DNA from 4 places in the Ruegeria sp. HKCCSP346 genome. Region 4 is predicted to be linked to each of the others. Evidence: riboswitches for the same ligand, from Rfam matches in the RefSeq annotation. Region 4 holds a riboswitch; each other region holds the start of a gene.
What was found. A riboswitch is a leader RNA that binds a small molecule or an ion and turns the genes downstream of it on or off. The one in region 4 is predicted to bind cobalamin.
Positions count from the first base shown of each region.

Region 1 (7,974 bases), on a different contig from region 4:
GTTGTCGATGTCGCTGTTCGAACTCATGGCCAATCCTGCATTGCGCCGGAGGGAGCCTCCGGCGGGAGTATTTGGGAAAAGATAAAGCTCAGAACGGCAGCTTGATGTCTTTGGGCAGGCCCATGCTTTCGGTCAGCTTGGCCATTTCAGCCTGCGAACGTTCGGTTGCCTTGGTCTGCGCATCCTTGATGGCGGCCAGGATCAGGTCTTCGACCACTTCCTTGTCATCGCCGTTGAAGATGGAAGGGTCGATATCCAGACCTTTGAGTTCACCCTTGGCCGTCGCCGTTGCCTTGACCAGGCCTGCACCGGATTCGCCGACAACCATCATGTTGTTCAGCTCTTCCTGCATTTCGGTCATCTTGGTTTGCAGGTCCTGCGCGGATTTCATCATCTTGGCCATGTCGCCCAGACCGCCAAGCCCGCCGAGTCCTTTCAGCATAGTATTCTCCTGTGTCTCCGTTTGCGCTCTAGATACGGGCAGCAGCGACATGGCACAAGGGTTCTCCCGCCGGTCGGAGGCTCATCTGTTCCGGTCGGCATGTTGATCAGCGCAGGCGTCAGCAGGAACGTGCTAACCATCTGCGACACCATATTTGCCAGCAGGCCCGGCAAGCGCAGATCGTCCTTGGCGCGCATATGGTCTGCTGCCGAGACTGATCACACAGGGCAAAGAAAATCTGGGCGCGGTTCGAATGGCTACGCGGCATCCGGATCAGAATTGTCACGGGCCGCCTTCCGCTGGCCGGTGTCGCAACAAACGATCTGAGACATGCTGGCGGATGTGTTCGATCGAAACCTCGGTCAGCTTCGTTTGAAACGGGGGGTGACGGGCGGCGAGGTCAGTCTTCCTCGAACGGGTCCCACTCGTCTTCCACCTCGGGAAGCGCTTCGGTCTCGACCTTGGCGGCGCGTTGCTCCGGCGTTTCGATCCTAGTGATTTTCGCCTTTGGGAATTGCGCCAGTACCGCCTGCACCAAAGGATGTTGTTCGGCCTCGGATTTCAGTGCGAGCTCGGCCTCATCCCGTATTTCTGCAATCGTGGGGGCTTCTCCGTCCGAGACGATCGAGACAGCCCACCGATTTCCTGTCCAGCGTTGCAAGGCAGTGCCCAGTCGTGGCGCCAGATCCGCCGGTGCCTGGGTGGCGGGTGTGAATTCGATTCGTCCGGGTTGATAGGAGACGAGGCGCACGCCGTTTTCCACCTCGACCAGCAACTTTACGTCGCGATTGGTCCGGATCAGTTCCACCACGTGGTCGAAGGTCGGGTAATGGGCAAGGGCCGTCTGGGCATCCTGCGCCAGGGCTGCAACCGGTGCGCCACCGGAACCGCGAGGGGACGGCGCGTAGGCAGGTGGATGGGTCGCGCCAGCCGGCGCCGGACCGGCGCCCGGTCGGGATATCGAAACGCCGCCATTGGGCCCGCCCGGCGGCGGTGGCGGGGCATCTTGCAACCGTTTGATCAGCTCTTCGGGGCTGGGCAAATCCGCCACATGGGTCAGGCGAATAACGGCCATTTCAGCGGCCATCATGGCGTTGGGCGCAGCCGAGACTTCCTCGAGCGCCTTCAGCAGCATTTGCCACATCCGGGTCAGAACCCGCATCGGCAGAGCCTCGGCCATGTGTTGGCCCCGGGTCCGTTCATCCGGAGAAACCGTCGGATCCTGCGCCGCGTCAGGCGTGATCTTCACGACGGACACCCAATGCGTGATCTCGGCCAGATCGCGCAGCACCGCCAGCGGGTCTGCGCCTTCGGCGTATTGGCCGCTCAACTCGGTAAGTGCTCCGGCGGCATCGCCGCGCAGGATCATATCCATAAGGTCCAGAACCCGGCCACGGTCTGCCAGTCCAAGCATTGCACGGACCTGATCGGCGGTCGTCTCGCCAGCCCCATGCGAAATCGCCTGATCCAGCAACGAGGTCGCATCCCGGGCCGATCCTTCCGCTGCTCGGGTGATCAGCGCCAGCGCGTCTTCGGCGATCTGGGCGTTTTCCGCTTCGGCGATCTTGCGCAGCAGGCCAATCATGTCTTCGGGTTCGATCCGGCGCAGGTCGAAACGCTGGCAGCGGGACAGCACAGTGACAGGGACTTTGCGGATTTCAGTGGTTGCGAAGATGAACTTCACATGCGCGGGCGGTTCTTCCAACGTCTTGAGCAGCGCGTTGAACGCGCTGGTCGAGAGCATATGAACCTCGTCGATGATGTAAATCTTGTAACGCGCGCTGGCGGCGCGATAGCGGACACTGTCAATGATCTCGCGGATGTCGTTGACGCCCGTACGGCTGGCGGCGTCCATCTCCATCACGTCGACATGGCGGCCTTCCATGATGGCGACACAATGTTCACACTGACCGCAGGGTTCGGTCGTGGGGCCACCGGTTCCGTCGGGTCCGATGCAGTTCATGCCCTTGGCGATGATCCTTGCGGTCGTGGTTTTGCCGGTGCCGCGAATGCCGGTCATGATGAAGGCCTGCGCGATCCGGTCGGCCGCGAACGCGTTTTTCAGGGTGCGCACCATGGCATCCTGACCCACCAGATCGGCAAAGGTTTCCGGGCGATATTTGCGGGCGAGAACCTGATAGGCGGGGCTGGAGCTGTCTGTCATGTCTTCTCGTTGGGATTCGGTGCTTGGGCACAGCGTAGTGGCCACCGTTGCCCGCGTCCACAGCGTGGCGCGATGATTTTTGATTTAGAAACGAGTCGCTTTCGCACTAAACTGCATCAGCGGATTTAATGGCTCATTTTTGTATAGAGTTCTTTGGGGAGGACAGGATTCATGTCGCAGTTGGTGATCTACGCCCTGCAAGTCGGTGGCGGAACGCTGGCGCTGACCTCGATGCCCGGACGCGGCGGAGATTACTCCAGCGATCTGGATATGATCGCAGCCTGGCAGCCGGGGCTTGTTGTTTCGATGACGACGGATGTCGAAATGCTTCAGGACGGGGCGCAGGAATTTGGAAGCGATATTCAAAGCCGCGCCAGCCGATGGGTTCACCTGCCGATCGAAGATTTCGGAGCGCCGACAAAAGCGATTGATGACGCGTGGCCGTCCGTCAGCGCCGCGGCCCGGCACGCGCTGTCCGGCGGAGGTCGCGTATTGGTACACTGCCGCGGGGGCTGTGGCAGGTCAGGTATGATTGTCCTGCGGCTGATGGTCGAATGCGGCGAAGGCGCGGACACGGCGCTGCAACGATTGCGGGCGGTGCGCCCTTGCGCCGTCGAAACGGATGCGCAACTGGCCTGGGCCTCTCGGCGTGCCCAGGCACAGGTCAGTCTGGACTCAGATTGAAATCTGCGCGGGCGCGCAAGCAGGTTTTCGAGGCCGGATCGTAGAAACTTCGATCATCGCGCAGGGTGGGGTTTTCACGACGCCGGATGGCATCGCACTGAACGTGTTTCCGAAGATCAGGTCGGCATAGCCGTTCAGCGGCTCAATCGCGGTTTCGGGCTGCGTCCCGCAAAAGACACGAATGCGGTCTGATTGCGCGCGGAAAATTGCATGACATCCTTCGCTGCAATGTGACAGCGCGCTGCTGCCCTCAATCTCGAAATCGTCACTTGTGGCCGAGGTCGCCTGGGCCATGGCTTCGGATATCGAGCGCGCCAGCCGCGCCAAAGCGGGACAGGTTTTGCCCGTCCGCTGACATACTGTTGCACTGAATTCATGTGTCTTTGTCTTCCAGATCATCCTGCGCCCTCCGCGCTTGGTGGACAGGATATTTGGGACAGGTGGGACAGCGTGATGCCGTCAGGACCTGCCCGGACACCCCGCCCGAGTTTCGGTTTCGTTTCCGATGGCAGGTCTCCTGACTTGCGGGTCATCGCTTTGCCGACCTTCCCAGCCTTTGGGCCAGTGGTGTTTCGGCATCGCTTACCGTTTACAGTTGCGGGGGCAGTCGCGGATTTGGTTGTTGCCTGCATGACCAGACATTACCGCACCGTGTTCCCTTTTCATCCCGACCCCTTGTGGAGGCCGGAAACCATCACACAACCGCTAGCGTTTGAGCACGCATCGAGTCAAGCCGATCTTTTGACCGGACGCTTGGTCATGCTGGATACGGTGTTGGTTCATGCATAGTGTCCAGGGCGTTGAGGTTCGGAAACAGGATTTACCAAGCGCAAAGCCAGAGATCATGTTGGACACAGAGCAAACGGTAATGACCGAAGAATTTCGCTTTCCGTCCGGGCAGAAAACACTGTCTGCCCGGTTGTACAGCCCGCTGTCTTCGCCCGAAATCGTCGTCGTGCTGAACAGTGCAACGGGTGTGCCGCGCGATTATTACCGTCATTTCGCACGATGGCTTGCTGCCGAGCAGGGTATGGCCTGCCTGACCTATGACTATCGCGATTACGGGCATTCCTTGACCGGCCGCCTGAAAGATTCGCGTGCGACCATGGCGGATTGGGCCTTGATCGACATGCCCGCGGCACGGGCAGAAATGCGCAGACGGTTTCCCGATTCGCAGCATTGGACCATCGGCCATTCGATCGGTGCGATGTTGGGGCCTGTGCAGCCGGATATCGATCTGATTGATCGCATGATCTGTGTGTGTTCGGGGCTGGTAACCCTAAGCGACCATCCATGGCCCTATCGTGGTTTGGCAGGATTGTTCTGGTATGGTCATGCCCCGCTTTTGGCCCGAGCCCTTGGCTACCTTCCCGGAAAGGCGATCGGGTTCGGCTCGGATCTGCCGGCATCGGTCTATTGGCAGTGGCGCAAATGGTGTACGGCGCCTTTGAACTATGTGCCTGAAATCGGGCATGAGTTACCTGCGGCGCAGTGGAAGGATTCTGGAACGCCCGTGGATTTGTTCACCTTCGAGGACGACCAGATGGTGCCGCCGGAAGCGGTTTGGCGGCTTGCGGATCTTTACGGCCCCGATGCCAACCGCCACCTGCTGAGCCCTGCCGATTTCGGGTTGCCCGAGGTTGGTCATATCGGAGCATTTGCCCGGCGCAATGCAGCGGTTTGGCCGCGACTGATCGCTTGATCAGACGCGGCGCAGGACGGGCCGGGCACCGTCCAACGATCACCGGTTGCGAAGTTTCTTTTCCTTCATGACGCCACGGACCATCTTGCCGAACGCTTTGTCCCGCGCCCGGGACTGCGCGACGGTTTCAGAATTGCGCTGATCTTCGCGCCGAAGCTTGCGCCACCGGTCCAATCGAGCCGGATCAAGCGTGCCCTGGCTTATTGCCTTTTGCACGGCACATCCGGGCTCGGAGCTGTGCTGGCAATCCGAAAAACGGCAGTCCCGGCTCAACTCGGCAAGGTCCGAGAAAACGTCGTCGATCCCGTCCCGAGCGTCCAGCAGGCGCAACGCGCGCATTCCGGGTGTATCGATCAACCAGCCACCGTTGCGCATCCGGTGCAATGCGCGTGCGGTCGTCGTGTGCCGGCCCCGCGCGTCATCCTCGCGAATGTCCGAGGTGGCGAGATCCTGATCGGTCATGGTATTGGCAAGTGTCGTCTTGCCAACGCCCGACGATCCAACCAGCGCTCCGGTCTGGCTTTTGGGGCACCAGGACAGAACCTTTTCAACCTCTGCCGGGTCCAGCGCGTTGATCGCCAGAACCGTCAGGAACGGATCCAGTGATTGCACCTGCCCCGAGAAACTGTCGGGGTCCGCCGATTTGTCGGCCTTCGTCAGAACAACGACCGGGTAGCACCCGGCCTGATGCGCAAGCGCCAGATATCGTTCCAGCCGGGGCAGTTTGAAGTCGGCATTGCACGAGCTGACGATGAACAGCACATCGACATTGGCTGCAATCAGTTGCGTCGCGGCGCCTGTACCCGCGGCGCGTCGGTGCAGCAGGCTGCGCCGGTCGAGCAAATGGCGCACGCGTTTGTCGTCATCGGCGAGAACCCAATCGCCAACAGCATAGCTGCCGGTCGTTTGATCGGGGGTCAGTAACGGGACTTCGCCGTCAGGGTTAAGCCCTATCAGGCGGTCCCGATGAACGGAAGTGATGCGAAAAGGCGTGCAGGAAGGATAAGCCGCGTGTTGCGCGGCAAAGTGAGAGGACCATCCCAGGTCCGAAAGTGCAAGAAACATTGGTTTGCCTGTCGTCAGAAACAGCACTCCCGACGGATGGCGATCGCTCATCCCCGGGTCATGTGTTCAGGCAGTCAGTCGATACCGTGAGGTCAGAACCGTGCTGCCCGAAGGGTCTTTGCTACAATCATAAAGCCCTCCTGCGGCCAAGGTTCGTAAAGTGAGAGGTTGGACATCGACCCAAGCGGGGCTCGTTGTGGCTGCTTCCTTCCGGACCTGACCAGGTTGGCGAGGCGCTCGCCCGCGCCAACCTCTCGACTCTGGATATAGGGAAGGCTTCGGCAAAAGACAACCCGTCAGAGCGTCAGCCGAATGCGTGCAAAACCGTTTTCGTCAGGTTCCAGTATCCTGGGGGCAAACCTGTTCAATTCGTCGATATGCTTCAACGCACCGGGACCGGTCCGAAGAATGGTCGTCACCCCCGATTTCGGCATCAGAGAGAACGGGTAAGGTTGCCGGGCCAATGGGTCGGGTGGCAGGCGGTGCGTCATGTAGTCCCGCAAAATGTCCCGGATATCCAGCGGGGGCAGATCGATGGCCGGGGCCGACGACACATGCGGGAAATGTCCGCCCCCGCTTGCGCGATAATTATCGAGCGCGACGACAAATGCCTGATCGGGTTGCACAGCCTGGCCTGCGCAAGTCAGATGATGCACCCGCCTGTGGCCGGGATGGATCATTTGCCCCCCGACATCGTAACGCGCCGGTTGCGACGGGTCGATCTGATAGGACAGGCCAAAGATGACATCGAAATTGTATCCCGCCCGATCCCGGTCGAATAGCTCTGCCTCGGCGTCGGGGAATTGTTGGTTGAATGCGCTGGCTGACATCTCCAACCACTCCAGCAGCTGCGCGCCCGTGATCTGAACCGCGCGCAATTCGTTTGGAAAGACATGCAGGTCCGCCACGTGACGCAGACAGATTTCGCCGGGCGGCACGTCCGTATAGTGCCTGGGGCCAGAGCGTCCGCCGCATTTGGCCGGCGACGCGGCTGACAACAGCGGCAGCTCTGCAAGCGTGGTGCCGTGTAAAAAAGGGCGCAACGCGGCTGCCTGTGCGGCGGCCACAAGCGTCAATCCACGATCCGGCGCACAGAAGCTGAAATAGCTGTGCAATGTGTCCGAGACGCGCGCAACGGGCGCGGCCATGTCCTGACGGGTCTGCTGATGTGCGGGTTCAACCAGATGCGCGAATTCCAAATCTTCGCCAATCGCGGTGCCGCCCACCGAAACCGGGCGCAATTCGGCGTGGCTGTCGACAACACGCAGCCCCGACTGGGGCTCTAGGGTAACGGCCAGATCGATTACTCCAAGATATGCGCCTGCCGAACCGGGCATGACAACCGGCGTTCCATGCACCAGCCCTTTCACGTAATCCACATTCGGGGTTTGCGCGCTGGTGCGTGCGGGAAGGGTCAGGTGCGTGTGCCCGGCGACGACAGCGTCGATGCCCTCGATCGCGGCTAGGGGAATAACGGCATTTTCAGTGTCGGTCGCTGTGTCCGGGTGTCCAAGCCCGGAATGGGCGAGCGCCACGATCAGATCGCACCCCTTTTCGCGCAAGATACGCGTCAGGGACTGTGCCGCGACAACGATGTCGTCCGCCTCTACGGTTTCGTTCAGATTGTGTTCTTCCCAACGTGTTGTCTGCGGTGGCAGAACCGAAAACACGCCGACGCGAATGGGCACATCCTTGTCTCCCACCGACACGACACGGTCAAGGATCGCAAAACGCTGCCAAGATTGGTGTTCTCCGGACCGATGAAGATTGCCGCACAGAACCGGGCACGGGGCTTGTGCAAGGGTCTTGTCCAATGTCGGCAGCCCGAACCCGAAATCATGGTTGCCCAAACCAATCGCATCATAGTCCAGCGCCTTGAATGCCTGCATCATCGGGTGGGGATTGTCGTTCCGAACG
Region 1 is NZ_JAEDOT010000012.1:45,110-53,083, reverse strand. Features, by position in the region: gene recR (recombination mediator RecR) at 1-27, opposite strand, end outside; gene I9185_RS19740 (YbaB/EbfC family nucleoid-associated protein) at 89-442, opposite strand; gene I9185_RS19735 (DNA polymerase III subunit gamma/tau) at 843-2,639, opposite strand; gene I9185_RS19730 (dual specificity protein phosphatase family protein) at 2,778-3,290, shown strand; gene I9185_RS19725 (hypothetical protein) at 3,282-3,689, opposite strand; cobalamin riboswitch at 3,780-4,001, opposite strand; gene I9185_RS19720 (hypothetical protein) at 4,159-4,992, shown strand; gene rsgA (ribosome small subunit-dependent GTPase A) at 5,032-6,108, opposite strand; RNA gene ffs (signal recognition particle sRNA small type) at 6,216-6,314, opposite strand; gene I9185_RS19705 (bifunctional 2',3'-cyclic-nucleotide 2'-phosphodiesterase/3'-nucleotidase) at 6,354-7,974, opposite strand, start outside.
Region 1: it holds a riboswitch for cobalamin, as region 4 does, so the genes downstream of both, I9185_RS19725 (hypothetical protein) here and I9185_RS19890 (DUF4198 domain-containing protein) in region 4, are expected to answer to the same signal.

Region 2 (7,974 bases), on a different contig from region 4:
AATGCGCGAACCGCTTGGCCAAACAAAGCGGACAGCGTCGGGAAAACATCCCGGAACAGGCCCGAGACCCGCAGGGTCACGTCCAGGCGCGGGCGGCTCAGGTCGGTGATCGGCAGAACCTCGATGCCGGAAACCCTCTCGGACCCTTTGTCCCACACGGGTTTGACGCCCAGCAGGTGCAAGGCCATGGCGAATTCCTCGCCCGCCGTGCGCATGGTGGCTGACCCCCACAGATCGATGATCAGCCCCTTCGGGTAATCGCCTTCTTCCTGAAGATGGCGCCGCACCAGTTCCTCGGCCAGTTTCACACCCTGAGCATAGGCCGCACGGGTCGGAACCGACCGCGGATCGGTGGTGTAAAGGTTCCGCCCGGTGGGCAGAACATCTGACCGGCCACGATAGGGGGACCCCGAAGGCCCGGCATCAATCCGCTTGCCTTCGAGCGCTTTGATCAGCGCGTCGCGTTCGGCGTTGGCCGAAGGGGCCGGATCGAAACTGCCCGTCACCTCGGGCACGCGCCCGAAGATGTGCAGCCCGTCGCCAAACTGGCTTTCCTTGATGTCACAGACAAAGCGGTCGATGCGGGTGATGGCCTCGGCGGTGCAGGTAGCCTGATCGAGGCCGAGATCGCTTTCCAGCCCTATCGCCTGCGCCTCATCACGGATATCTTCCTGCAAGCGGTCGCGGCGTTTGGGGTCAAGCCCGTCGGCGTTCGAAAACTCATCCAGCAGCGATTCAAGCCGCACCATCCGATCCGGCGTGCCACTTTCCTTCATCGGGGGCGGGATGTGGCCCAGCGTGACGGCTCCGATCCGGCGCTTGGCTTGCGCGGCCTCGCCCGGGTCGTTCACGATGAACGGGTAGATTACAGGCAGATCGCCGATCAGCGCCTCGGGCCAACAATCGGCAGACAAGGCGACCGATTTTCCGGGCAACCATTCCAGCGTTCCATGCGCGCCGATATGGATCAGCGCATCGGCACCCAACCCTTTGCGCAGCCACAGATAGAAGGCGACATAACCGTGGCGCGGGGTGCGCAAGAGGTCATGATAGTCGTCATCCCGCAGCTCGGGCGTGCCGCGTTCGGGTTGCAGCGCGACCAGCGCCTTGCCGCGCCGAAGCGCGGTGAAATGGAAGGCCCCATCGGCACAGGCCGGATCATCTTCGGGCGCGCCCCAAACGGTGTGCAGATCAGCGCGCAGGGTCTCGGGCAATTCCGCAAGCGCATCCTGATAATCCCCAAGCGACCACGAAATCCGTGCGTCCAGAAGAGTGTCGGCAATCGGCTCGCCAGTCGCGATGTCATAGCCTTCTTCGTCAAGATCGGACAGCATCGCCTGGGCCGAGGCCAGCGCGTCGAGGCCAACCGCATGGGCCATCTGCCAGTCTTTGCCGGGATAGGTGGACAGGACCAACGCAGGAATCTGATCTGCCTTGGGTTTGTCGTTCAGTGCAAGCCAGCCCGATACACGGTCGATGATCGCTTCGATCCGGTCCGGTTCGGGACGGTGTGCAAAGCGCGCGTATTCCAGATGCGGATCGCGTTTTCCGGGTTCCTTGAAAGACGCAACTCCTGCTGAGATCCGTCCATCCACCTCGGGCAGTACCACATGCATGGCAAGATCGGCCGGGGACAAACCGCGTTCCGCCTCGGCCCAGGCTTTGCGGCGCGAGGTGGCGAGAGCGACCTGAAACACCGGCACGCCTGCAGCGTCCAGAGGCGACGTTCCCGACGCGCCTTTTCCCGAAAACGAAGTGGCGTTGACAATGGCAGATGGGTTCAGCGCAACAACCTGTTCCCGCAACCATTCGGCGGCTACAGGCGCCTTGAGAGACGGGGCAAACAGGCCCACCGCCGCGTATCCACGGGCGCGCAGGCTGCGGATCAGGGCTGCGATCGGGGCGGTGTCTGCCGAGGTCAGGTAAGCGCGGTAAAAGGTGACGAGGATTCGTTTAGTCTTGCCTTCGAATGCGGTTTCCACCGGGATTACGCCGCGATCCGGACACCACACGCCACATTCGGGCAAGGTCTTGGCGCCCATCACCGGACCGGCATAAAGCCCCGCCGCCAAAGCCATCTGCGCCAGCGCGGCCTGTGCCGCGACCTCGCCGCCGGTATCGCACAGATGCGCCAGACGCCGCAGGGTCGAGACCGGCAGGGTGGAATAGTCATCCAGCCGCGTGTCCTCGCGCCCGTCGGCGGGCAGCACCGCCAGTGCGATGCCCTTGGCCTGCGCCAGCGCCAGAACCTGCTGCAACCCATAAGCCCAGTAGGGCACCCCGCCGATCAGACGGATCAGAATGCCCTTGGCGCCTTGAAGCGTCTGTTCGACATAGGTATCGACCGACAGCGGGTGTTTCAGAGCCGTCAAATTCGCCAGCCGCAGGGTCGGCATTCGCTCTTCCGGTCCGCCACCACGATGCCAGCCCGCCGCGAAAGCGCCTAGGTCGCTGTCCGAAAAGGACAGCACCACCAGGTCCGCCGGGCTCTGGCCCAGATCGGTTGGGGTCTCGGTTTCCTCGAGCCCGTGGCTTTCGCGAAAGACGACGTGCATGGCTTACTCGGCGGCCTCACGCACACCCACGAGGATTTCGCGGATTTCCGCCTCTTTGATATCGTCATGCTCGGCGATGACGACCAGACGCGAACGGCGTTCTTCACCGGGTTCCCACGGGCGGTCATACTGGTGACGCACGCGGGCACCCACTGCCTGGACCAGCAGGCGCATGGGTTTGCCCTGAACGGCGGCATACCCTTTGACGCGCAGGATGTTCAGTTCATTGGCCAGGCGTTCGATATTGGCGACCAGTTGGGCCGGATCGGTCTGCTCGGGCAGCTCGACGATGATGCTTTCGAAATCGTCATGCTCGTGATCGTGATGGCCGTCGTGATGCGAGGGTCGGGCGTCCATGTCATCCTCGGCGGCGGCTTCCAGACCCAGCACAACGCGCACGTCCACGGCACCTTCGGCCACTTCGACGACGGGTAGGGGGCGCGGCGCCTCGGCGGCGATGATCTCGCGCGCTTTGGCCACGCCTTCGGGGCCGGCGAGGTCGGGCTTGGTCAGCAGGATGATGTCAGCGCACGAGATCTGATCCTCGAACACCTCGGACAGGGGCGTTTCGTGGTCGATCGAGTCATCGGCCATGCGCTGCGCATCCACTGCTTCGACATTGGGCGCGAAGCGGCCTGCGGCCACGGCCTCGGCATCGGCCAGGGCGATCACGCCGTCGACGGTGATCTTCGAGCGGATGTCAGGCCAGTCGAATGCCTTGAGCAGCGGTTTCGGCAGGGCCAGACCGCTGGTTTCGATCAGGATGTGATCCGGGCGTGGCTCCAACGCCATCAGGGCCTCGATGGTGGGAATGAAATCATCTGCCACGGTGCAACAGATGCAGCCATTGGCCAGTTCCATGATGTTTTCCGCCGGGCAATCAGGAATGGCGCAGGATTTCAGGATGTCGCCATCGACGCCTACATCGCCGAACTCGTTGACCACGACAGCAAGGCGCTTGCCCTGTGGGTTCTGCATCAGGTGACGCACCAAAGTGGTCTTGCCCGATCCCAGAAAGCCGGTGATCACTGTGACGGGGAGTTTTTCGAGGTTCGACATGTCAGGCTCCAATGGGGGGAATGCGCGAGGCACAGTTCTTGCGAAAATGTTCGGGGCGTTCGCGCCATTTCACCAAACCATCTTCGGTGGCCAGATACTTGGTCGCGCCGTCGACGATGACGTCGACATGATCTGTTTCGTTCAGGTTTTCATACACGAAGGTCCAGCGGCCCGGCCCGCGCAACACGATCGAACAGCCTTGATCACAGTTTGACAGGCATTCAACGGCTTTCAGGGTGACACCGTCGGGCAGGTCCGCCTGTTCCAGAGCCTTGTGTAACAAAGCGCCCGGGCGTTGCGTGTCATCTTCCACAGGCAGGCCGCGACGGCAGGTGGTACAGACCAGCAACTCGACTGGTGCGGTATCGGTCATGTCTCTCATCCCCCCAAATCCTCTTCGCGGGGGACGGGGTTTCATGCGGGCCACGAATGGTCATGGACCCGACACCGGAACACCCCGCCCGGTTTCAACTTCGGTTGTTGGCAGGTCTCCCGGCTTGCGGATGCCAGAGGCGGGCCTCTGTCGGATGTCCCGCCTTCCCGGCTTTTGGGCCAGTGGCATTGGGCATCCTCTCCGTTCACGGTCGCGGGGGCGGCTGCGTTTGGCGGCAAGACCGTTGACGCATTCCCTTTTCATCGGCTGTCACCGACACCAACGAAAGGGACATGCGGCACCGCTGGCCTGCTTGTCAAGCGAGTCGCGCGCAACAATGATGCAGAGGCATGGAAAGCGACCTGTGGGCGTCGATGGGCGGCATGGCGTGCCGGGACCCAGCCTGAGATGGGCCGGGCGACGAACAGTATGTTAGCAAGGGGCGTAGACTATGGTGAACGGGTGCCTTGACTGAACCTGTCCCGATGATGGGAAAAGACCACCGAACACCGCGGATCCTCTTGCGCTAATAGATGACGTTTATCATGAGCAGCGAGACGACCAGAAACAGCGCTGTCATTATTCCGCCGGAGCGGACGAAATCCATCACCTTGTATCCGGCCGGACCCATGATCAACGCGTTTACCTGATGGGTTGGGATGATGAAGCTGTTCGAGGTCGATATGGCGACCGTCAGGGCAAAGACGGCCGGGTTTCCACCCGCCGCCACCGCAATCGATACCGCCAGAGGCACCAGCAGGACCGTGGCCCCCACATTGGACATGACCAAGGAAAAGGCCGTCGCCAGAATGGCGATGCCGGTTTGCAGCGACCAGAGCGGCCAGCCGTCCAGAATTATCATGATCTGCTGGGCGATCCACGCGGCCGTGCCTGTGTTCTGCACGGCTTGTCCCAAAGGTATGAGGCAGGCGAGCAGGAATACGGTGTTCCATCCGACCGCGCGGTACGCCTCGTCCACGCTGAGCACACGGGTCAGCATCATGCCCACCGCGCCGGTAAGAAGACAGAGTGAAAGCCGGACGTCCGTGAACAGGATCAACGACAGCGAAATGGCGAAGAATGCCAGGGCCCAGCCGACTTTTTGCGGCCTCAGCTCGTCCTGAGGAAAGTCTGTCGTCACAACGACGAAATCCGGATCTCGTTTGATCCGCATCAGGTTGTCCCATCTGGTATGGGCCACAAGCATGTCGCCCGCCTGAAACTTTTCGAGCCCGATCTGAGTGGATTCGTGATCCTCGGTCTCGACATGGCTCAGCGTCTCTTCGCCGCGGTGAATGGCCAGCAGCGACATCCCGTAGGTCTTGCGAAACAAAAGCTCGCGGGGGCATTTGCCGATCAGCTTGCTGTCAGGCGTGATGACCACCTCGGCCACGCCTGCATTGGTTGGGGCGAACTCTTCGACGAAAATGTCCAAGTCCGGAAGAACGGTCAGCCCGTATTTCTCGGCGAACTTCTCGACCTCCCAACGGCGGCCGACGATGGCCAGCCGACACGGCGCTGCAATTTCCGCTGTCAAAACCTGAACCATCGAGGTTTTGCCGCGATAGAAGGTTGAAATGATGTACAGGTGGTTTTCGTGGTTGATGTCGGCCAGAATCTCGCCGACCAGGGGGCTGTCCTCGGGCACCACGACTTCGAACACATCAGCTTTGAGGCCATAGACCCTTTGCAGGTATTCCTGTGTCCCTTGTCCGGTACCCGTATTGTCAGGTCCTTCAGCCTCGGGCAAAACCCAGCGTCCCAACAGCAGAAAGTAACCAATTCCCGTCAGGATCAGAACCGCACCGATCGGCGTGACCGAGAACAGGCCGAAGGGCTCCATTTTTTGAGAGGCCGGCAGACTGTCATTTGCCGTCAGGATCAGATCGTTCAGTAGGATAAGAGGAGACGACCCGACCATCGTCATTGTGCCGCCCAAAATGGCGCAGAATCCCATTGGCATGAGCAGGCGCGACAGCGGTATGCCTGACCGTGTGGAAATTCGGCTGACAACCGGCAGAAACAGAGCAGCGGCGCCTACATTCTGCATGAACGAGGATATGACGCCAACGGTGCCGGAAATGATTGGTACAACCCTGCCTTCGGATTTGCCGCCGTATTTGAGTATGACGGCAGCCACCTTGTTCATGATCCCCGTCTTGTCCAGACCGGCCCCGACGATCATAACCGCAATGATCGAGATGACGGCATTGGATGCGAAGCCGTCGAACAGAAGGGTGACATCCGCCAAATTTTCCAGCCCGGGCGCGTAGCTGAGCAAGCCTATGAGAACCAGAACCAATATGGCGGAAAGGTCGATCCTTATGATCTCGGAAACGAACAGAAAAACGGTGAAAGCCAGAAGGGTGCAAACGACCCCCATCTCGAAGGTAAAGGCAATATGTTCCACAATACGTCCAGAACTTTTTCTTTGTTAGATTCCTAGTTCATCCCTCCCGACTTGTCATGAAGTTTCGTTTTTCGGCGATGTTGAGACATAATGTTGCTCAATGGTTGCTGTGGGAGCAATGCTTTCGGGAACCCCGTTTGACGAACACGTCAGAAAGAAGGATTGACCAAATTGCATGAAGAAACCAGCACGTTTCGTACCGGCGCGATGCCGTTCCAACAAGGTCGAAGCAGCACAGGTAATGGCAAGTCAATTCCAGCCACGAACAACAGACAATCCGACAGCTTTGTTTGCAGTACCATTCTGCCGCCGCCTGAACCGGGCAAAGGGCCGGCTTGGCCGTCCCTGATCGCAAACTGCCCACAAGAATGGTTTACACCTAAACGGGCCGGACAAATAATTCAGGTCACCAATTCTGATCATTTCGAGGTGAAGATGCCAAGGAAGTACGGCGGGGTGTTGCCTGAACGCAAGCTGGCGGCATATGCCCAGAATGCTCGCAGTCGGATGGAACAGAACAAGATCGCAACACGAAAAATCCAATAGTTGGTTGGATGAAAAATCCAATAGTTGGTTGGATATTGAACCTCGAGGAGGGAAAAAGTATCTCAAGTCGTTGGAGGTAGTGGAGGCGAGTACCGGAATCGAACCGGTGTACACGGATTTGCAATCCGCTGCGTCACCACTCCGCCAACTCGCCTTTTCAAGTAAAATCAAATACTTGCCGTGGTGTGCGTGGGGTTTTAGCAGCTTTCCCAAGGGGCGTCCAGAGGATTGCGCGCATTTTTGACGACCAGATTGAAATTTGCCGAAGCCCGCAACCGCAAACGCACAGGTGCAAGGGGGTTGCGTCAACAGGGCCGTTGCTGGGCGTTTCAGGATGTGGCAAAAGCCGGGTAACTTTGGGAATGACTCGAGAGATCCTATGACAGATTTCGCTGCCCGGCGCCGCACTATGGTTGATACGCAAATCCGGCCTTCGGATGTTACTAAGTTCCCGATCATTGAGGCGATGTTGAACGTCCCGCGCGAAAACTTCGTGCCTGACGCACAGCGTGAGGCCGCCTATGCCGACAGTGTGATCGATCTGGGCAACGGGCGCTGCATGCTCGAGTCGAGAACCCTTGCTAAAATGCTGGATGCGCTCAACATTTCGAACGACGAGATGATCCTCGATATCGCTCCGGCGACGGGGTATTCCACTGCGGTTGCCGCGCGTATGGCCCAGTTGGTTGTTGGTGTGGAAAGCGACGACTCGCTGGCGTCCGAGGCGCAAAGCCTGTTGGCTGAGGCTGATGTGGACAATGCCATTATCCACGTCGGTCCTTTGGAGCAGGGTGCGGCTGAGCACGGTCCTTACGATGCGATCATGGTGCAGGGCGGTGTTGAACGGATTCCCGACGCGCTGTTGGATCAGCTCAAGGAACATGGCCGGATTGCATGCCTGTTTGTTGAAGGCAATCTTGGAACTGTGCGGATCGGTCGAAAGACCGGAGGCCGGGTCAGCTGGCGGGATGCGTTCAACGCCAGTGCGCCGATACTAGAGAGCTTTTCGGCGGAGTGTGCATTTTCGCTAT
Region 2 is NZ_JAEDOT010000001.1:141,123-149,096, forward strand. Features, by position in the region: gene cobN (cobaltochelatase subunit CobN) at 1-2,555, opposite strand, end outside; gene cobW (cobalamin biosynthesis protein CobW) at 2,559-3,614, opposite strand; gene I9185_RS00750 (DUF1636 domain-containing protein) at 3,616-3,987, opposite strand; cobalamin riboswitch at 4,079-4,286, opposite strand; gene I9185_RS00755 (SLC13 family permease) at 4,514-6,370, opposite strand; gene I9185_RS00760 (hypothetical protein) at 6,560-6,943, shown strand; tRNA gene I9185_RS00765 (tRNA-Cys) at 7,024-7,097, opposite strand; gene I9185_RS00770 (protein-L-isoaspartate O-methyltransferase) at 7,323-7,974, shown strand, end outside.
Region 2: it holds a riboswitch for cobalamin, as region 4 does, so the genes downstream of both, I9185_RS00750 (DUF1636 domain-containing protein) here and I9185_RS19890 (DUF4198 domain-containing protein) in region 4, are expected to answer to the same signal.

Region 3 (7,974 bases), on a different contig from region 4:
GGATCAACCGGTCGATACGGGCTTTATCGTCTTCAACTATGCGACATATCCCTACCTGACCCGGCTGTTTGATGAGCTCGGCGTGCCCGTGATCGAAAGCGAGATGAGCTTTGGCGCGACAATCGACAATGGCCGCATTGAATACGGGCTGAACAATCTGCGCACACTGACCGCTCAAAAGCGCAATCTGGCGCGTCCGGCTTACTATAAGATGATCGCTGATATTCTGCGGTTTGGCAAAGAAGCCCCCGGAGCCGCCAAGGACGATGACACCACGATTGGCGAATTGGTGGACCAGCTGCGGCTGGGTCACTGGTTCCGGCACAATTATCTGATGCCGATGTGCGGTGCCATCTGGTCCACGCCGGTCGAGTTCGTGGATCAGTTCCCCGCACGCTCTTTGGTACAGTTTTTCCGCAATCACGCTTTGCTGGCAAGTGGTCGCGCAAACCAGCATCAATGGTACACGGTCAAAGGCGGCAGCATAGAGTATGTCCGCCGGATCGACGCAGCCCTTCGTGCGCGGGGGGCAGAAATACGTCTGGCCAGCCCCGTTCAGAATATATCCCGTGACGAGATGGGCATCACCATCCACAGCCAGGGCGCCGTGGATCAGTTCGATGAAATCATCCTGGCCACCCATTCGGACCAGTCGCTTGCCATTTTAGGTGATGGCGCGACCCCCGCGGAAGCCGCTGCATTGGGCGCAATCCGCTACCAGCCCAATATGGCCATATTGCATTGTGACCCAGGTCAGATGCCAAAGCGGCGCGCCTGCTGGTCAAGCTGGACCTATCGTTCGCAAGCCGGAGACGTGGGGGTAACCTACTGGATGAACCGGCTTCAGAACATTCCGGACAGTGACCCGCTGTTTGTAACGCTGAACGCTTCATCAGAAATTCCCGCGGAAAAGATCTATGACAAAGTCGAATTTGCCCATCCGGTCTTCGACAAGGCCGCGCTGAAGGCGCAAGGGCAAATCCGCGAGATGCAGGGACAGAACCGAACCTGGTTTGCCGGTGCTTACAACCGGCACGGATTTCACGAAGACGGGATAGCCAGCGCGATGCATGTCGTTGCTCAAATAAATGGTGCCCCGCAAACCATCGGAGCTGATAATGGCATTCTTGGGAAGGACCCGGCCCTATCTGTTGCCGCAGAATAAGGCGATATGGCGCACAGCGTTTCTTGCACTTTCCTTGCTGATCCCCAATGGGCTGATCGCATCGCCGGTCACGGAAGAACTGAACGGTGCCCAACTGCGCGGAACCGCGACGTTCCGGTATCTGGGTTTGCCGATCTATGACGCCAAACTCTATACGCCCAAAGGTGCGCCGTTCAGTTGGAGCGAAGATATCGCCCTGCAACTGACTTATCGCAAGAACATCAAGAAGAAAGCGCTGGTCAATTCGACGCTTGACGAGATGGACCGCATTGGCCGTTCAGCACCGGTTCGCGACCAACTGAACCGGTGTTTCAAAGCCGTGGCAAAAGGGGACAGCTATCTGGCGGTTTCTGATGGTCCCGACAAGGTCAGTTTCTGGTTGAACGGGCAAAAGACGTGCACCATGGCGCATCCGGGCATCAAGCGCAGTTTCATGTCTGTATTCCTGGGAGACAACACGCGGTCCGCGTCCTTCACGCGCAGGCTACAGGGGCGGTGATGCTCTATCCCCGGGTCAGTCTCTATGCGCTGATGCTCGCTGCGGCGGGTATCCCGCTTTATATCCACTTGCCGCGCTTTGCAGCCGTGAACCTGGGTATTGGCCTTGGGGTCATTGGTACGATGCTGCTGGTGATCCGTTTGGTGGATCTGGTGCAGGATCCGCTGATCGGTTGGGCAATCGACCGATGGCCCGGCGGCCAGCTTGCATTTGCCGCGATGGCGGCTTTGGGGCTGGCGATCGGGTTTCCCCTGCTTTTCAATCTGCCGCAGGGTGCCAGCGTGCCGGAACTGGTCGCGATCCTGATCTTGCTGTTCTCGGCATACAGCCTGGGAACCATCCTTCTGTATGGTCGCAGCGCAACTCTGGCGAAGCGAACCGATCCGAAAGAGCTGATGACACTGGCCGCCTATCGTGAAGGCGGGCAGTTGACCGGAGTGGTCATCGCAGCCAGCGCTCCGGCCCTGTTGGTTGCTTTCGGGGCACACTCCCAAGGCTACCCCGCATTCGGCGCGTTCCTGGGGCTTCTGTCCGTTGTGACCCTGACACTGACGATCCCGATCTGGCGACGCAGACCGATCACCGGATCAGGCCTGTCCTTTGCGGGTCTGGGTCAGGCCGGTGGCTTGCGCCTTCTTGCTCTGGCTTTGGTCAACAGCCTCCCGGTTGCCATAACCTCCACCCTGTTTCTGTTTTTTGTGGAAGACCGGCTGCAACTGCCGGGCAAGGCGGGTCCTTTGTTGATCCTGTTCTTCCTGAGCGCAGGCGCGAGCGTCCCGCTCTGGGCAAAGCTCAGCAACAGAATTGGCCCGAAACAGACTCTGATCATCGCCATGCCGCTCTCGATTGCCGGCTTTATCGGCGCTGCCACACTGAGTGCAGGAAATCTTGCGGGTTTTGCAATGATCTGTCTCGCCTCGGGCGCGGCGCTGGGCGCGGATATGGTCGTATTGCCGGCCATGTTCTCGATCGTCCTTACCCGAGCCGGGCTGAACGCATCAGCCGCGTTTGGCATCTGGTCCTTCGCTGGCAAACTGGGCCTCGCCCTGGCTGCCTTTTTCACTCTGCCACTGCTGGAACGCAGCGGTTTCACCCCCGGTCAAACCAATTCAGCACAGGCTCTGGATACACTCAATCTTGCCTATGCGGTGCTGCCCTGCATCCTGAAAGTCGGAGCGTTCGGGATGGTGTTGACCCTGCCCACCGAGGTCACAAGCAAATGAACGCTTTCAGCATTATCCTTCTGGTCCTTCTGACCGCCGTCTTCATCCGTGCAAGGCTGCTGAGCTTTCGCGCGCAATCGCCGTCCGATTACAGTGGCACCGGGCCAAATTTTTCGCTGAAAAAACACCTGAACGGAGAGATCTTGTCCGAAGGCCTGATCTATGGCCCCAACGGCAAAATGTCGAACAGCTTTGTCGCGCGCATGTCCGGCGAATGGCAAGGCAACTCGGGCACGCTGACCGAGTACTTCACCTATTCCAACGGAAAACAGATGACCCGCAAATGGTACCTGACGCTGGGAACTGGCAACACATTCACGGCAATGGCGGATGATATCGTGGGCGAAGGTCGGGGCATCATCTCGGGGTCCACGGTAAAACTGACCTATCGTATCATTCTGCCAGATGACGCTGGTGGACACACACTGGATGTCACCGATTGGATGTACCTGACAGAAACCGGCGTCATCATGAATCGGTCCGAGATGCGCAAGTTTGGCGTCAAGGTCGCGGAACTGATCGCCACAATGCGTCCAAGCCCCAGATCGAAACCGATGCATCCAAGTGGGTCAAACGGGTATGACGCGACTTTGGAAGGGAAGCCGTTGCAATGATCACCTTTCGCTCTTTCATCGCCTGCATTGCCATCGCAAGCCTTGCACTTCTGGCGGCCTGCTCCAGCAAACCGAAGGTTCCAAAAACGTTTCTGTCGGACCGGCAGTTGAACCTGGAAGAGTTTTTTGAGGGTAAAACAGTGGCCTACGGCCAGTTTCAGGATGTTCTGGGAAATATCCCCCGCAGATTCACGGTTGATATCGACGGAACATGGGACGGCGAAACCCTGACCCTGGTCGAAGACTTCGTCTACGACGATGGCGCGACGGAACAACGCATCTGGACATTGACCAAAACCGGAGAGGATACGTGGACCGGTACGGCGCCTGGCGTGCTGGGCACCGCCAGCGGGATTGAACGCGGGGATACGTTCAACTGGAAATACAAGATCGACCTGCCGATCAAGGACGGGACCATGCGTGTCAAATTCGACGACTGGATGTGGCTGCTGGATGACGACCGCCTGCTGAACCGCGCGTATGTCTCACGCTATGGCGTCCGTCTGGGTGAAGTCATCCTGTTCTTCGAGAAGAAATAGGGCCGTCAGGCCCGGTTTCATCACAAAAGTCAGTAGAAAATAAACTCGTCCACCAATGCTGTCGTCGATCCCTTGACCTCACCGGCCGTGTTTGCCCTTGGCCCGTCCGAGGCTGCGCCCTCGGCGCGTTCGCCGCCCTCGACCTTCAAGCGCGCGCGTTCTATCTGCCCCCAGAGGAAAAACAGACCATCCCGTTTTCCCATGAGGCGCGAAGGAACTGTTGTCCGCAAAACACCTGTTTTCGGTTTTGGCATCTGCTCTCTTACTGCCTCCGGTGTTTTCCACCATTTTCGGAAAACGTAATGGTTTTTCCCGAAAAAGACAATTTTTTATGGACAAAACGAGGTTTTCTACCGTCCGTTGACAGGATGGACTGACAACTCTCGCATGACGGATATTCGCCTTCTTCACCTGCCTCATGGCAAGCCAGCACTATCCCAAACGGATCAACTTCACCCAAAAAGGTTTGCTGCAAACCTCCTTCACTTGGCCTGACTCTCTCTTTTCCAGCCATGCTCAGGCGACGTGCAGCGTTTCGTTTCTGAGCAGAGCAGCCGGGCCTTCGCTGTCACGGCTGGGGGACAATTTGACGGCGCGGATGTCAGACGTGGCCGCATCCATCGCAAAGCCCACTGGCCCCTGCAGAACGCCGTGCTGGCGGGCTTGCCATGCCCCTGTGCCAAGGACCGTGATCCCGGCGCCGTCCACTCAGCCGGAAAATTTCCATGTCTGTTTTGAAACCGGAAATGTCGCAAGCATTTCAGCGCCCAAGCAGGTAGAAAGTAGGCTGCCATCGTGAGGTGCCGCTGTTTGATTCTCAGACCGCGGAGAATTGGGAAGCCGGTGGAATTCCGGCGCTGCCCCCGCAACGGTAAGGAAGGTCAGGTTCGACAATCAACCACTGGGACGAGGATCCCGGGAAGGTGTCGCAACCGGGTGCAAGCCCCTTTCAAGTCCGGAAACCAGCCTTGCAGATATGTCAAACCGCGGGTGGCGGTGGGGGCACGGGTTTCGGACGTGGTCCTCGCGCGCCTCCGGACGGTTCCTCCCTGTCATCTGCCCAAGCAATGCCGCGGGGCGCGGCAGGAGAGCCAGAAGTGAACAATGTCCAAAACCTGTTGGCGCGTCGAATCCCGGGCTATGCTCTGGAACGGGCCTTTTACACCGACCCCGAGATCTTTCAGACCGACCTGGAAACCGTCCACTATCGCGAATGGCTATTTGCCATTCCGGCCTGTGAACTGGTGAAAGCCGGCGACTATGTAACGTACAACGTGGGTGCCTATCGCGTGATCATCGTGCGCGGCGCCGACAACCAGATCCGGGCGTTTCACAACACCTGCCGCCATCGCGGCTCGATCATATGCAAGGCAGCAAAAGGCAACGCGCCGAAGCTGGTTTGCCCGTATCACCAATGGACCTACGAGCTTGACGGCTCTTTGCTGTGGGCCCGCGACATGGGGCCGGAGTTTGATCCCAGACAGCATGGTTTGAAGACGGTTCATTGCCGCGAGCTTGCCGGGTTGGTCTATATCTGTCTGGCGGATGTCGCCCCGGATTTTGACACGTTTGCCAATATCGCGCGCCCGTATCTTGAGCCGCATGATCTTGCGAATGCCAAGGTCGCATTCGAAAGCTCGATCGTCGAGAACGGCAACTGGAAACTGGTCTGGGAAAACAATCGCGAGTGCTATCACTGCGGCGGCAACCACCCTGCGCTGTGCCGGACCTTCCCTGATGATCCGGGCGTGACGGGGATCGAAGGCGGTGAAACCCCAGCCTATATGCAAGCCCATTTCGACAGGTGCCAGTCAGCGGGTATGCCATCGCAGTTCTATCTGCACGAGGACGGCCAATTCCGTCTGGCGCGGATGCCGCTGAAAGAAGGCGCCGAGAGCTATACGATGGACGGGAAATCCGCCGTGCGCCGCTGGTTGGGCCGGTCGCCCTTTGCGGATGCGGGATCGCTTTTGAAGTTCCACTATCCGACCACGTGGAACCACTTTCTTGCCGATCACTCGATTGTTTTCCGTGTTACGCCGATCAGCCCGACAGAGACCGAGGTCACGACCAAATGGCTGGTCAACAAGGATGCGGTTGAAGGCGTTGACTACGACGTGAAACGCCTGACCGAAGTCTGGGTCGCCACGAATGACGAAGACCGTCAGGTGGTCGAGGACAACCAGCAGGGCATCAACAGCCCGGCCTATGTGCCCGGCCCGTATTCAGCCATTCAGGAATCCGGCGTACTGCAATTCGTGGATTGGTATTGCAGCACAGTGTCGGCCCGCCTGACCCCTGACTACATGGCGGCGGAGTAAGTCTGATGAAAGATCTGAACACGCTTTCATCAGCCGTCTGGCAGGATGGAGAGATGCTGGAATGTGTTTCGGTCGTGCCCGAGATGCCGAACACCGCCAGCTTTTCGTTCCGAGCCCCCTCGGGGGCGCAGTTCGCCTATCACCCCGGTCAGTTCCTGACGCTCGAGATTCCGGCGCCCGGCCAGCCCGGGGGAGTCGTGTATCGCACCTACACGATCTCATCGTCGCCATCGCGGCCGCGGTCGATCACCATCACCGCCAAAGCGCAACCCGACAGTATCGGCACGCGCTGGATGCTGGACAATCTTCAACCCGGCATGCGGCTCAAGGTCATTGGGCCTGCGGGCCTGTTCACCAACGCACTGAGCGATGCGCGCAAGTTCCTGTTTATCTCGGCTGGCTCAGGCATCACACCGATGATGTCAATGACCACCTGCATGTGGGACGAAGGCCGCGATCTGGACGTTGTCTTCATCAACTGCGCCAAGCGGCCATCCGAGATCATCTTCCGCCAGCGCTTGGAACAGATGGCCAGCCGCACGGATGGTTTGGACCTGAAGTTCGTGGTGGAAGAGCCGGACCGCTACCGCCCATGGACGGGATATCAGGGGCAGTTCAACCAATTGATGCTGGGCCTGATGGCGCCGGATTACCTTGAGCGCGAAGTCTATTGCTGCGGTCCCGAGCCCTTCATGCAAGCGGTGCGCGACGCGCTGGCCGGTCTTGGTTTTGATATGAACAACTACCATCAGGAAAGCTTCGGCGCGCCGGTGGAAACCGAGGCGGATCAGCCCAAGTTGGATGACGTTGTTCTGGACGACGACAGCAGCGCCGAAATCCTGTTCGCGACCTCGGGCGTGACGGCCAAGGTTGCCGAGACCGACACGGTGCTTGCCGCCGCCCGCTCGGTTGGCCTGAACATTCCGTCAGGCTGTACCTTCGGCGTGTGCGGTACCTGCAAGGTCAAGAAAACCGCTGGCGAGGTCCACATGGTCCACAACGGAGGGATCTCGGAAGACGACATCGACGCGGGGTACATTCTGGCCTGCTGCTCGAACCCGATCGGCAAGGTCGAAGTCGAGGTTTAGGCGCTTCGCATCCCGATCAAAGCCGCAGCGTGGCTGACACCCGCTGCGGCTTTCGGCGCGTTTTTTCTGCCCGTTGCAGAATCCGGGCCAGATTGGGTCGCCGGATGTCCGGCACTTTCAGAACTTTGTCATCTTCACGCAGAACCAGCTGCCCGTCTGCTCTGGGTTTCGACATGTGCGAGGCGTGGACCTCTTCCATCGCATCCCGCTTGATACCATGCTGGCCGAATTCGAGATTTGTTCCGCCGAGGTCGTGTTGGATGGCACAAAGCGTGTCCGGCACCTCGATCAAGCCCGTGGCTTCGACCGTCGTTCACAGCTGGGCCAAACACAAGCAGTTCGCTGTAAGCCAAGATCATAGTCCATGAAAAAAAGTGGTGAGCCGTGCAGGATTCGAACCTGCGACCCACTGATTAAAAGAACGGCCAGAGCCATTTCGCTGTATTTCTCCGGATTTCGCCACATTGACAAAAATGAAGCGAAAACAATTATTTACGTTGACCTTCGCTGCGCCTCGAATTCATG
Region 3 is NZ_JAEDOT010000007.1:40,454-48,427, reverse strand. Features, by position in the region: gene I9185_RS16680 (FAD-dependent oxidoreductase) at 1-1,165, shown strand, start outside; gene I9185_RS16675 (hypothetical protein) at 1,119-1,664, shown strand; gene I9185_RS16670 (MFS transporter) at 1,664-2,887, shown strand; gene I9185_RS16665 (DUF3833 domain-containing protein) at 2,884-3,501, shown strand; gene I9185_RS16660 (DUF3833 family protein) at 3,498-4,040, shown strand; gene I9185_RS16655 (hypothetical protein) at 4,070-4,294, opposite strand; partial or broken gene I9185_RS16650 (IS5/IS1182 family transposase) at 4,596-4,748, opposite strand; cobalamin riboswitch at 4,822-5,026, shown strand; gene I9185_RS16645 (aromatic ring-hydroxylating dioxygenase subunit alpha) at 5,108-6,361, shown strand; gene I9185_RS16640 (hybrid-cluster NAD(P)-dependent oxidoreductase) at 6,367-7,449, shown strand; gene I9185_RS16635 (hypothetical protein) at 7,466-7,741, opposite strand.
Region 3: it holds a riboswitch for cobalamin, as region 4 does, so the genes downstream of both, I9185_RS16645 (aromatic ring-hydroxylating dioxygenase subunit alpha) here and I9185_RS19890 (DUF4198 domain-containing protein) in region 4, are expected to answer to the same signal.

Region 4 (7,974 bases):
TGCAATGATCATGCCGTTCTCGATCCCGCCCGATCTGGCCGACAGAATGGAGATGCGGACCGGCGACATTCAGGACAGCCTGCTGGCCTTCCATCGCGAAGACTTCCGACCACCGCGCCGCACGATCTCGCTACCGACCAGGGGCCTGTTGGGCGAGGCCGTTCTGGGCCGCTGCAATTCCTGCGAGATGATCGACCATCGCCGCTTCTGGAACTGGCAGGACAGCCCGACGCCACCCCCGGTCGGCGACACGCCGGTCCTGCCCGCGGACAGCGATGCGATCTTTGGCGCCCGTGCGCCATCAGACCTGCCGGCCAATCAACCTTCGAACACGCTCACCATCGCCGGTGGCGACATTGGTACAGGCCAGGCCGTGCCCACTTCGCAACTGGCCGAGATCCTCAAAGCCGCGCCTGATCTTGCACGGGCGGGAACCGATCTGACGGGCCTGAAAGAGTTGCAGGCGCAACTGGCCCTTGAAACGCAATCGGTCGCCGCCGGTCGGGACAAAGCCATAGACACGGCGACGGATCTGACCAAAGAGCTTGTCGGCAAGGCCACTGAGCTTGCGGGCAAGGGGCAAGAGATCGCTGCGGCTCGCAAAGAGGAAGAAGCCAAAAAACAAGCCGCCGAGAAGAAAAAGACAGCTGCCGACAATGCCGCAAAGCTCAAGGGGTTTGAGGATATCGCCAAGAACGCTTCGGGAGTTTCTGCGCTGATTGGCGGGCAACCGGATGGCAACCGGGCCGGTTTCGTTCAAAACCTGTTCAAGGATTTCCCCGGTGGTGCTGCGGCTCTGGCCAATCCTTCCAACACGTTGCTTCTGGCCAAGCTTTTCGGGGCCTTTACCAAAGCCAATACGGATGCGGATGACGGCAGCGCAACCAAGGCCGGCAGCCAATCCGTACTGGATTTCCTCAATGGCCTGAGCGCCCCTGCGGAGGACGACGATGAGTGACACCAGCACAAATGCAACCCCCGAACCGGGCATCGATGAAAGCCTTGCCGAGGCCATCATCAATATTCTTGAAACCACCAATTCCCCGGCGATTCAGCGCGCCCGAGAGGTTATAGCCCACAGGCTGGCCATCGCTGGCGACATTGCACCATCCCGCATCCCTGCCCCGCGCAACATCACCGAGATCGGAGGCTATATCAATCTGCTCAGCGAGTATGGAGAGGCCGAACAGCGCGCGCGCATGATCGCGGCGGCGCTGGGCATAGCAGGGCCGCAGATTTCGGTGCCACAGCCCGGTGCCGTTCCACCGTTGTCCTTTGTCACACGTGACGGTGCCCGACCTGCGGGGCCACAACAACCCAGCTTCCCGTTGACCTATACGATCCGTAGCGACTTTGTTCCGGCATTTGACAATGCGGTGCAGGAAATCACGATCCGCGGTGGCGCGGTTCCGATTTTGACACCTTTCAGGGTCCTGCCTGCTGCGGGGTCTGCACCCGCAACAGACGGCTCTGCGCAGCTGGCTATGATCGGCCGGACATTCAGTCTGGCTCCAACAGCGGCTTTGCACGCCGTGGCGACAGACCCTTTGTCGCTCAGCCGTCTGACGGCTGGTGGCGGGTTCGAAGTTATGGTTCGGGTCATCGACGCCGCCGCACCGATCGCCGGAACCATCGCGGCGGCGAACTGGACAAGTTGGGAATGCGATGCCTCTGCCTGTACCGAAGTCGACAGCAATGATGCGCGCTTTGCGCTCACACCACTGCTGAACGCCGCCGGGTGGCACCAGCCCGCTGATCCCGGCAATCCGAACAGTCTGTCAAATCCCGGAACCTGGGCGGAATGGCGCAACATCACCGGGCTTGTGCCGGGCGTCACGCGGTTTGCGGATGAGCTGCAACTGCTATACTCCGCAGAAATGCTCATTACTTCACCGGTCTTCAATCAACTGGACAATGTCTGGACTGGAAGCGAGTTCGCCGCGCCATAGCACGGCTGCCTGAAACGCAGGAAAGTGATTTGGCAATGCGTCCATCATGGGGTTCAATGCCTTCAGGAGGTCAGCCATGCAGAACCCCGAACGTTTCGAGAAATTCTATTTCGCCAAAGTCGGCATGGGCGAAGCCTGTGGCTGTGCCGAGCGGATAATTGACGTGTTCGAATTCAACCGCAAAGGCGGTGCGCAATCCAGGCAACCTGTGAAACAGGACAGGCGCAGACGTGGATCCTTTGGGGCATGGGCGGTCAAATATGGGCTGATGAGCCGCAGGCGCACATAGCCAAGGCCTGACGACGCACAAGGTTCGCTTTCCGTTTCATGGCGTGGCTCAGGCGGTATGATTGCATATCTAAAACCACCATGTCCGGTTGCCACGAGAACAGGTCAGACCGGCACCAGCTTCCCGTCGCGAAGATCCAGTTCATCGGGCGCCAGTTCCAAGCGGAACGCCGGCGAATGACTGACAAGCAAAATCGCCTGTGGCAACGCGCGCAGGATTTCCAGCAGGCGCGCTTCGTTTTTTGTATCCAACGCATTCGTCGGTTCGTCCAGCAACAGCACTTCGGGTTCCATCGCCAGAACCGTCGCCAGGGTCACCAGCCGTTTTTCACCGCCTGACAATTTGTGGGTAATGCGGTTCTTCAGATGCATCAGGTCCAGATCGCCCAGAACTTTGTCGACGATGGCAAGTGCCTCGTCACGGGTCTTGCCCAGATTGAGCGGGCCAAAAGCGACGTCTTCGGCGACGGTCGGGCAGAACAGCTGATCGTCCGCATCCTGAAATACAAGCCCCACCCGGCGGCGGACCTCATGGAAATCAGCCTCTTCCACGCGTTGCTGACCAAAAACGGTGACGGTGCCCGAACACGGGCGCTGCAACCCAAGCAAAATCCGCAGGAGCGTCGATTTTCCCGCTCCGTTCGGACCTGTCAGGGACAGGCGCTGCCCCGCGCTCAGGCTCAGGCTTGCCCCGTCCAGAACGGGTGGCTGGCCGGGGTAGGAAAAACAGATGTCTTCAAGCGCGATCAGTGTCATGCGAATTCCAGAATGATCAGACCCAGGCAGAGACCGCTGAAACCAGTCGCAAACACAATGTCCGCGCGGGTCAGGGCAAATTCCTGAAGCAACGGCATACGCCCGGAAAACCCGCGGCACTTCATCGCGGCCAGGATGCGTTCCGATCTTTCGATCGCGCGCACAAGCATCATACCCACAAGGTAGCCAAAGCTGCGATATGTGTGCCAGTTTGTTGCTGGCCGAAAACCACGTACCTTCATGGCGGCCCGCAGCCGCAGGTATTCTTCGCGCAAGACCTCGATATAACGGATCGTGAACATCAGCAGGTAAACCAGCTTTTCCGGGCACCGCAGACGATGCAGGGCGTGGCCCAGTGTGACCGGCTCCATCGTCCCGACCAAAACCATCAGGGACAGGATCACGGCATTGGCGGTCAAGGCAATCTCGACCGCTTTCCAAAAACCCTGCCAGCTTGCAGGGAATCCCCAAAGCGTGAACATCGGATCCCCGGGCATGGAAAAGGGCAACAGGACCAGCATGAACAGGATGAACCCATCCATCATGGCCATTCGCTTCAACGTCTTTCGCCGCGGCAGACGTGAAACTATCAGAAGCGAAAGCGACACTGCCAGCGCCGCGCAAAGCGCGCCGAGGGATGACAGCGCCACGGTCACGACTGCAAAAACAACTGCCATGACGATCCGCATCCGGGGATCCAGCAGGCTGATCAGACCTTCTGGCCCGTCACCGGCTTCGGACAGTGTTTTTTCCTTGTGCCCCAGAACGTGTGCCATCAGGACGCCAGCTTGCGGCGGGCCGCCATGTAAAAACCCAGACCAAACAGACCAACGATGTACCCGATCCCGCCAAGGATGGTTTGCAGGTCGTTCTGTTCGCGATAGGCCGCAATCTCGCGCCTGAGCGGGCGCAATTCGTCACGTATGGCCTTGGCGATAACCTGCTGTTCTTCGGCGCTGAGAGACGCCGCCGAACCGCTGGCCTGCGTCACAGCAGCCGAAGATAAGTCACCGTTTTCTGCCACAGCAATGCCCATGATCCGCGCGACATCTTCGGCAGGCATCGTGACTTCGGCCACATGCCCGGCGCCAAGGTCGGCAAAGAAGGTGTGCGCCACGGCCGAGGTCGGCGTGTAGACAAAGAAACCATCCGCATCCGTGACCGATCGACCCAGCTCGGCCCCATCCAGGCCGGTAACAATGACCTCGGTGCCGCTTGCCATGTCGCCGTTGGAAAAGCCGATTTCGCCCTCTATGACGTCTCCCGACTCGAAAACGCCGGCTATGACCTTGTGCGCCAGGGCAGGCACAGGTGCGCAGCACACGGCCAATATGACAACCAGATGCTTCATGTGGCTGCTTCCCTTATAAACAGCTCGGGCTTGACCTTGCGCGCCAACAACACGGAGAACCCGGTCAAAATCGCCTCAATGGCCATGACAGGAATATGGGCAAAGAAAACAAGCCTGGCGGCAGGCAGAAATTCATCTCCCGACAGCGCCAGGGAAAACGCGACCATGCCGGTTGTCGCCGCAATGGCAAATGCGCCGCCGACGCCCCCCCAAATCGCACCTTGCGAAGGCGTTCCACGCGCGATCAGACGACCGAACAACATTCCGGCCACCACAGCTGGAAAGGCGATGTTGACGGTGTTGATCCCCAACACCGTCAACCCGCCAAAGCCGAAAAAGACCGCCTGTAGCAAAAGCCCGACGAACAAAGCCGGGAATGCGGCCCAACCAAGCAGCAGCCCGGCCATGCCGTTGAGTATCAGATGGACCGACGACGGACCAATGGGTACGTGGATCAACGAAGCCACGAAGAAACTGGCTGACAGCACGCCCGCAGTGGGGATGCGATCAAGATCCAGAGACCTGAGACCCATGGCGATCCCGCCCGCGGCGGCTATGGCGCCGCCAATTACAACCGGGTTGGAAAGGGCTCCGTCGACGATGTGCATCTTGGGTTACTCCAGATCCCAGGAGCGAATCCAGATGACCGCATCCTGGCTGAGTTCTTTGCCCTCATGTTCGGTTGCCGGACCGGAACCAAGTGCTGCGAAACCCCAGTAACCGGCATTTGGAACGCCGAACGAGAAATACCCGTTGTCGTCAGATATGGCGACCACCGCACCACCCGGCATCGGAGAGACTTTCGGTGCAGAAGCGGCCGAACTTTCCATGTCGGGCTCGGCGGCCATGTACTCGATCTCGATTTCGACCCCCGCAACCGGCTGACCATCAGCCAGCACACGGCCCGTGAAAGTCGAACCCGCGATGATGTTGGTCGGCTTGTTCAGCGGGATAATCTCGGTCGGCAAACCTACGGGATTCATCCAGTCGGTCGGCAATTCGTTGCGGTTCAGGAAGGCTTTGGTGAGCTGTTGGATATAGATGTCTTCGGATTCCTCGTAATAAGGCTGAGGAACCGTCACCAGCACATAGTCGCCCGACCGTTTGACCGGGACACTGCCTTTGAACGCCACGCCCTCGTTTTCCCCGCCGGTGAACCGGATAGGTTCCAACGTGTCCAGCAAATCGGTCTTTTCACCGTTGTGGATCACATAGAATTCCTGCGGCTTTTCAAGATCCATGACGTGGCCGTTCTCGAACGGATGCCAGAAAATCAGCTTGACCGGCACATCGCCCGGTTTCTGGATCATGGTATCGGTCGTGTATTCCAAAAGAAAATGCGCATCTGCGATGGCGGGAAGAGCCACCGCGGCAACGGCTGCGCTGAGCAGCGTTTTCATGAACAGTCGTCCTTGTCCCGTCGCGCCAATCCCGGCGCGAAATTCGTTTTGACTACGGGACATTCAACGCCAAATCACCCTTTCAGGCATCCTGGTACGACGCACATCCCGTCGCCGATTAGGAGTGCCCCTTATGAGGACACATGTCCGGCAGGTATCCTGACTTGCGGGTCAAAGCGTTGGACTGGCCTTCCCGGGGCAAACCCCAGTGGCGTTTCAGCCCTGCTCGCCGCTTACAGTTGCGGGTGCAGTTGCGGAATTGGGCCTGAGCCCGCACCGCATTCCCTATTGATTCCAGAGCAAGCCCCGGAACCGGACATGCCGAGCGGCTTGCCAGACAACTCAGCCTTCCGTCAACGAAAATGTGTTACGGCCATCGAAAATTATGAGCTCGGCAGTTTGCGAGAGTGAACCGGTTTGTGAAATATCCAAGGCAACAGGGTGATTTCACATCTAAGCTTCTGAAAGATACCTTTCCGACAATGGCAGGCTTGCCGCGCCCAGTGAGCGTGCATCCGGGCCCACGGTCCCTGCCAGCACCACGGGGTGCTCGAGACCGGTCAGGTTCAGCTCGGACAGTTTGTCTTCGACCATTTCAACCAAACGCGCCTTGATGTCCTGCGGCATCCAGCCGTCAATCTTCACGCATTCGAAATCTATCAGGCTACAGGATGAGACAATCGCATAAGCAATCCCGCTTGCCGTCCGTTTCAACCAGTTTTCCAGTTGAATTTTTGGCACATCCCAACGCTGGGTCGTTTCCCAAATGGAATGCGACGTTACCCCTGCTGTGGTGATTGCACGCTCGAGAACATACAGGCTGGCCACGTCGATAAGCGGTCTGACACCACCCGCACCATCCGGTACAGGCAGGGGGCCGATTGCGCCCGAGTTTCCACGCCCGGAAAAGATCGCACCATTGAGAACCACACCGCCGCCAATAAAAAACCCGATATAGAAGTACAGGAAATCCCTTGGTCCATCGGCCGGACCGAATACCAATTCCGCCCCACAAGCCGCAGTGGCGTCATTTTGCAGAAAAACCGGCATATCGAGGCGACGAGCCAGGTCAGCCTTCAGGTCTGATACGCGCCACGGGTCCATTTCTTCCTGAGGAACCTGAAGGGTCTGGGCCCAGTCCCACAGGTAGAACGGCATGGCAATTCCAAGACCCGCAATCCTGCCTTTGGCCTCGGGCGACATGGATGACATCATTTTCCCCAGACTCTGTATAGAAAACTCCAAAGTGGCTTTTGGCGTTGGATAGTCATAGGTTCGCCGCTCGCGTTGCCGCACATTTCCGACAAAGTCAGTCAATACCAGCTCGGTACTGCGGCGCCCGACCTTGAGCCCAAAGAAAAACGCACCATCCGGGTTGAGGCGCATGGGAACGGAAGGTTGCCCGACTTTCCCGCGGACCGGCTCACCGCGCAAAAGCAAACCGTCCTTCTCAAGCAGCCGCATGATGACGGAAACGGTTTGCGCCGACAGTCCGGTCATGCGCGCAATCTCGGACTTAGCAAGAGCCTGATGACGCCGGACAAGCGACAACACCAGCCGTTCGTTCCGGGCCCGCATCCCGCTTTGATTGGTTCCGCGCACCTCCGACCCGTGCAGGCCAATCGAATTTTTCCGAGATGAATTTTCCGGCACGACCACCCCTTTCCTGCTGAAGAATGAGAAAGCCCGCCCGCCCTGTCAATAATAAATAAGAGTGATTTATTTATTGACTCAAATTTCGAATCTTGTGATTGTTTCTTATGGGATCAGGGTTTTTGCCTGATCGCCCTCGTGCCCTGTACGGCACAGGAAAAACTGGGAGGATAATCGATGAAACTTGCAAGACTTGCGGGTGCTGCTGCGCTCGGGGTTACTGCCATGGCTGGCAGTGCAATGGCGGAAGGCGAAACCGTTTGTCTGATCACCAAGACGGACACCAACCCGTTCTTTGTCAAAATGAAGGAAGGTGCGACAGCGAAGGCGGAAGAGCTGGGAATGACTCTCAAAGCCTTTGCGGGCAAAGTTGACGGTGACCATGAAACGCAGGTGCAAGCCATTGAGACCTGCATTCTGGACGGCGCCAAGGGCATTCTGCTGACAGCCTCGGACACTTCATCCATCGTTCCGGCCGTGAATCAGGCGCGGGATGCAGGTGTTCTGGTTATCGCTCTGGACACGCCGCTGGAACCCATTGACTCGGCTGACGCAACCTTTGCCACGGACAATTTCC
Region 4 is NZ_JAEDOT010000013.1:18,639-26,612, reverse strand. Features, by position in the region: gene I9185_RS19925 (hypothetical protein) at 1-958, shown strand, start outside; gene I9185_RS19920 (hypothetical protein) at 951-1,949, shown strand; gene I9185_RS19915 (hypothetical protein) at 2,026-2,238, shown strand; gene I9185_RS19910 (ABC transporter ATP-binding protein) at 2,343-2,993, opposite strand; gene cbiQ (cobalt ECF transporter T component CbiQ) at 2,990-3,769, opposite strand; gene I9185_RS19900 (cobalt ABC transporter permease) at 3,769-4,344, opposite strand; gene cbiM (cobalt transporter CbiM) at 4,341-4,952, opposite strand; gene I9185_RS19890 (DUF4198 domain-containing protein) at 4,959-5,744, opposite strand; cobalamin riboswitch at 5,876-6,076, opposite strand; gene I9185_RS19885 (ROK family transcriptional regulator) at 6,198-7,322, opposite strand; gene I9185_RS19880 (sugar ABC transporter substrate-binding protein) at 7,575-7,974, shown strand, end outside.